2 linked regions of the Alkalihalobacterium alkalinitrilicum genome follow. The protein of the gene in region 1 interacts with the protein of each later gene in a pairwise test. Links are inferred from orthologs where the notes say so. Each region holds a gene or a part of one and is shown in the gene's direction. Other genes may lie near its edges.

The links.
Region 2: the proteins of BK574_RS11435 (region 1) and secA interact in binary tests that used the Escherichia coli proteins (3 or more experiments, as listed by UniProt). The link is inferred for Alkalihalobacterium alkalinitrilicum from one-to-one orthologs.

Annotation. Positions count from the first base shown.
Region 1 is NZ_KV917368.1:2,435,510-2,438,488, reverse strand. Bases 43-2,943 are described here. They hold BK574_RS11435 (acyl-CoA thioesterase), read left to right. Parts: upstream 43-1,221; coding sequence 1,222-1,665; downstream 1,666-2,943. Other genes in these bases: BK574_RS11430 (SLC13 family permease), read left to right, coding at 1,882-2,943; BK574_RS11440 (DctP family TRAP transporter solute-binding subunit), read left to right, coding at 43-1,022. Also shown: more of BK574_RS11440, read left to right, coding at 1-42; more of BK574_RS11430, read left to right, coding at 2,944-2,979.
Region 2 is NZ_KV917368.1:4,235,401-4,238,598, forward strand. Bases 59-3,178 are described here. They hold secA (preprotein translocase subunit SecA), read left to right. Parts: upstream 59-417; coding sequence 418-2,940; downstream 2,941-3,178. Other genes in these bases: BK574_RS20515 (helix-turn-helix domain-containing protein), read right to left, coding at 59-64. Also shown: more of BK574_RS20515, read right to left, coding at 1-58. UniProt on the Escherichia coli protein: Required for protein export, interacts with the SecYEG preprotein conducting channel.

The DNA of each region.
Region 1 (2,979 bases):
CTTTCTTATTAGTAGGGGTGTTGACGGCCCATTATATTGGATTTGCGCATCAAGCTGACTCGGACCCAAAAGCAGTAGATAAAGAATTAGAAGGGTTAAACGAAAAATACGTATTACGGTTTAGTCATGTTGTTGCTGAAAATACACCAAAGGGACTTGCCGCTTCGATGTTTGCTCAATTAGTGAGAGAAAAAACAGATGGATGGGTTGAAGTGCAAGTCTTTCCAAATGCAATGTTGTATGAAGCCCAAGCTGAATTTGATGCACTGATGAAAAAGGACATTCATATTATTGCTCCTGCCCTTTCAGAGGTGACGGTAATAGATCCTAATTGGCTTGTGATGGATTTACCTTATGTATTTCGAAACGAGCAAATGGTTGAAGATGCACTTCATGGGAGAATTGGTGAGTTACTATTTAATAGCATTAGTGATTATGGATTACATGGAATTACTTATTGGGAAAATAGTTTTAAACAAGTGACGAATCGGATTAGACCGATAATAAATCCAGAGGATATTGAAGGTCTTTCTGTTCGTGTGATGCCAAGCGAAGCTTTAAGCGATACTTATCGTGTACTTGGTGCAAAGCCGCGACTCTTCCCTTTTAATGAAGTATATGACGTGCTTAGTAATGGCGTTGTCGATGGCACTGAAAATACACTATCTAATATTTATTCAAAAGGATTTTATCGGCAACAAAATTATATGACGGTAAGTAACCATAATTATTTAGGATACGCTGTTTTTATGAATGGTAAATTTTGGGACAGCTTACCAGTTGATCATCAAAACAGTATAATAGAAGCAATGAATGAGGTAACAGTATGGTTACGTGAACATTCTAACAAAATTAATACTGAAATGTTAGCTCGCATCGAAAATAGTAATCTAATCGAAATTCATCATCAAACAGAAAGTGAAAAGATGGTGTGGAGAAACGCACTTAAACCCGTCTATGAAAAGTATGGGCAAATCATTGATCCAGAATTGATTACTGAAGTAACTAAACTTCAAGAATAACACGAGTATTCATGAATGGATTCAAAAATGAAAATACAATTATTCAAGAGGCTTTTGTGTAAAACAATCTTTTCATATTTTAGAGTAAATATTTATGATAGTTGAATAGAAGATAAAAAATGAATTATTCTAAAAAGTCAGATTACTATGTACTCAAGATACGTTACGTGTTAGTATAATACGAAAAAGGAATGATATTATGTTGGATAATTTCCGTTTTCATTACCCCATTAGAGTTCGATATTCAGAAATCGATGGTCAAAAAATTGTATTTAATGCGCACTATTCTACATATGTGGATGTCGCATCTACAGAGTACTTCAGGGAAGTTATAGGAGCAAATTGGATGGAATTAGCTGAAACAAATACGTTTGACATCGTACTAGCAAAAATCACGTTAGAATACCATCAACCTGCAAAGTTAGATGATCTCCTCCATGTTTACTGTCGAGTAAAAAGGATTGGGAAATCCAGTTTAACTTGCTCATATGTCATTGCACGGGAAGGGACGAATGATATTTTAGTTACGGCTGATGCAATACAAGTGTCTTATAATAATGAAAAAGGTAAATCTCAACCGATTCCTGAGGATATCATTCATAAGATAAAAGAGTATGAAGGAATTAAACTAGAAACAGTTTAGTAAGGCACATAATCCCCCCCTGACTTAAATCAAATAAATTCAAACTATAAACTATATTAAATATAGAAAACCACGATTTTTGCATTCATGGCATAATTCGTGGTTTTTTTGCGACCAAAAAGAACAAAAGGATACCTTTAAGTACAAAAATATAAATAAAAATGAAAGCGTTTTATACTTAGAATTATAAAAATATTCATAAGGGGGAGAACACGAATGAGTAATCAATTAATTTCAAATCTATGGAATAACCTTTGGCAATCTCACTCCCGTGTGAAAAACCTATTAACGTTTTCATTTGCTAGTCAGCAACAAAATGTAAATAAAAAAGTTGAGACTAAAGAAAATGAAGATAATAATAATAATGCCAATCCAATTTATAAAAAAACACAACTCATTGGTTTAATTTTAGGGCCTGCATTTTTTGCTATTATTATGTTATTTTTTACACCAGATGGTTTGACGCCAGAAGCAAGGGCTGTTCTTGCAAGTACAGTTTGGATTGCGACTTGGTGGATAACAGAAGCCATTCCGATCCCAGCTACCTCATTGTTGCCGATTGTTTTGTTTCCGCTGACGGGCGCACTAGATAGTGGAGCCGTGACTTCTTCTTATGGGAATAGTACTATTTTCTTGTTCTTAGGTGGCTTTTTGATTGCCCTTGCTATGGAACGTTGGGAACTTCATAAACGAATTGCCTTAACAATCATCTCTATTATAGGGACTAGCTCAGAACGAATAGTACTAGGGTTTATGATTGCGACAGGTTTTTTATCGATGTGGATTTCGAATACTGCGACTGCTATGATGATGGTCCCAATCGGTACCGCAATCATTTATCAAGTGTCCCGTAGTTTAATAGAGAAAAATGTTAGTGTTGCCAATGAAGATAAAAACTTTGGACGTGCTATGATGTTAGGTATAGCTTACTCTGCTTCTATTGGTGGTTTAGCAACTTTAATTGGTACACCCCCTAATATGATATTAGCTGGTGTGATTAATGAGTTATATGGAATTCAAATTACTTTTGCAAGTTGGATGATGTTTGGACTTCCTTTAACTATTATTTTACTTAGTTTTGCCTGGGTATATTTAGTTAAGATGGCTTTTCCGATCAAAATGAAAACTTTACCTGGTGGAGGTGCGTTAATTCGTGAACAAAAGAAAGCTTTAGGTAAAGCAAGTTTTGAAGAAAAAGCTGTCCTTGCAGTTTTCTTATTAGCAGCGTTTTCTTGGATTACACGCTCGTTCTTACTCGATGGTGTTATTCCAGGAATTGACGATACAATGATTGCTATTGTAGCTGCAGCTATT
Region 2 (3,198 bases), 1.8 Mb from region 1 along the record:
CAAGATCTCCATGTAAATACTCAGTAACAAGCTTTATTTTAAATTCCTCACTATATTTAGCCATAAAAACACCCCCAAAAGTTAGTTTTCTACTCTAACTTTTGGGGGTCGGTACCACGCTGTACTCTTTTTTGCGTCAACCGATAGGAGAAAGTTAGACAAAACGATTGGGAAAAGGTCATTTAAGGTGTCGATTTCCCGAGAAATTATTCCCCTTCATCTTTGATTTTGTCGGAAAAGAAATAAAGGGTTTCTTTTTGAAGAAATCGAAGTAATAAAAACCATGCCAAAAGTGTGTTGCCTTGTAACGAAAGGCCCAAACTGCTAAAATTGAACTTAAGTGTGTAGAGTTGGTCGATAGGGTACTACAATCCTTCGCCATTCGTTGAATTGAGGGAAGAGAGGACGAGAATTACTATGATGGGATTATTAAAAAAAGTAATTGGTGATCCGAGTCAACGACAATTGAAAAAATACGAAAAAATCGTTGATGCGATTGAAGCGTTAGCTGATGATACAAAAAAATTATCAGATGATGGGTTGCGTGCAAAAACCGAAGAATTTAAAAATCGTTACAATAACGGTGAAAAATTAGATAAACTGTTGCCAGAAGCGTATGCGGTTGTGCGTGAAGCATCTGAGCGTGTGTTAAAGATGCGTCCGTTTCGCGTTCAGCTTTTAGGTGCCATTGTTTTACACAACGGAAATATTGCCGAAATGAAAACGGGGGAAGGGAAAACACTCGTTGGAACATTACCTGTCTATTTAAATGCACTGACTGGTAAAGGCGTTCACGTTGTTACGGTTAATGAGTATTTAGCACGTCGTGACTGCGAGATTATGAAAGAGCTCTATGAATTTTTAGGGTTAACCGTTGGCTTAAATGTAGGTGGTCTTACAAAAGAAGAAAAGCAAGAAGCGTATGCTGCTGATATTACATATGGAACAAATAATGAGTACGGTTTTGACTATTTACGAGATAATATGGTGCTATATAAAAACCAAATGGTACAGCGCCCGCTTCATTTTGCGGTAATTGATGAGGTTGACTCGATTTTAGTTGATGAAGCGAGAACACCTCTCATTATTTCGGGTTCGGTTGAGCGGTCAACGAATCTTTATATTCAAGCAAATGCATTTGTGCGTACTCTTCGTAAAGAGGATGACTATACATTAGATGAAAAAACGAAGTCTGTTCTTTTAACGGAAGAAGGGGTAAATAAAGCTGAAAAAGGCTTTAACATCGACAACCTCTTTGATCAAAAATATGTCTCACTCAACCATCATATTAATCAGGCGTTAAAAGCGCATGTCGTGATGCATCGTGATACGGATTATGTCGTTGAAGATGGTGAAATCGTCATCGTCGACCAATTTACGGGTCGTCTCATGAAAGGTCGTCGCTATAGTGATGGGCTTCATCAAGCGATTGAGGCCAAAGAAGGAATGGAAATTCAACGCGAAAGTATGACACTCGCATCGATTACCTTCCAAAACTATTTCCGTCGTTATCAAAAGCTAGCAGGGATGACGGGTACTGCGAAAACGGAAGAAGAAGAGTTCCAGCAAGTATATGGAATGGATGTTATGAGTATCCCAACGAATAAGCCGATTGCCAGGGATGATCGTCCTGATTTAATTTATAAAACGATGCCTGCGAAGTTCAATGCAGTTGTTAATCAAATTGAAGAACTTCATAAAAAAGGCCAACCAGTGCTAGTCGGTACGGTCAGCGTTGAAACTTCTGAGTTGGTTGCTAATCTTTTAAAGAAAAAACGTGTACCTCATCATGTATTAAATGCGAAAAACCATTTCAGTGAGGCAGAAATTATTGAAAATGCAGGCCAACGTGGAGCAGTTACGATTGCGACAAACATGGCAGGGCGTGGTACGGACATTAAACTTGGCGATGGTGTAAAAGAGTTAGGTGGTTTATTTGTTCTCGGGACTGAGCGCCATGAATCGCGTCGTATCGATAACCAGCTACGTGGACGTTCAGGTCGTCAAGGGGACCCGGGTTCATCTCAATTTTATTTATCAATGGAAGATGAATTAATGCGTCGCTTCGGTTCAGATAATATGAAAGCGATGATGGACCGACTCGGTTTAGAAGAAGATCAGCCGATTGAAAGTAAGCTCGTCAGTCGTGCGGTTGAACAAGCGCAAAAACGTGTGGAAGGCAACAACTTCGATGCGCGTAAACAAATTTTACAATATGATGATGTGATGCGTGAGCAACGTGAAATCATTTATAAACAACGGATGGAAGTACTCGAGTCAGATAACCTTCGCGCGATCGTGGAGAAGATGATCGAGTCTACTGTTAACCGTCATGTGGCGCTTCATACACCAGAAACCGAAGTGCCTGAGGATTGGGACATCGCAGCGGTGGAAAATTTCGTGAAAACGATGTTGTTACCAGAAGGCGTCATTACGGAAAAAGAGTTAAAAGGGCTAGATTCTGAAGAAATGGTAGAGCTTATTTTAGAAAAAGTAAAAGCTGCTTATGATGAAAAAGAATCACAGTTCACCAGCGAGCATATGCGTGAGTTTGAAAAAGTTATCATGCTTCGCTCCGTCGACCGTAAGTGGATGAACCACATCGACCAAATGGATCAACTCCGCCAAGGAATTCATTTGCGTGCGTACGGTCAAAACGATCCGCTTCGTGAATACAAGTTTGAAGGGTTTGAAATGTTTGAGCAGATGGTCGCTTCAATTGAAGATGAAGTGTCGATGTATATTATGAAAGCTCAAGTTGAGCAAAATCTAGAGCGTAAAGAAGTTGCAGAAGGTAAAGCGGTTCACATGAGTGCGGCGGCTGGTGAAGGTAAGGAAAAGAAAAAAATCCCAGTTCGTAATAACAATACAGTCGGACGAAATGATGCGTGCCCGTGCGGTAGCGGGAAGAAATATAAGCAATGCTGCGGTAGTTTATAATAAGCGGAGCAGATGCGTAGAGGCATCTGCTTCTTTGCACTCAATTTTTTTTTGCAATTGACATATATTAAAAAGGGTCGAAATACTTAATGAGGTGAAGGTAGATGGATTTAACAGAAGTGAAGCAAGAATTGGCGATAATGGCTAAGCGATTAGCGGACTTTAGGGGGTCTCTTTGACTTAGAAGCCAAAGAGACTCGAATGGAAGAATTGGATGAGCGAATGAGTGAGCCTGATTTTTGGAATGACCAAGATACA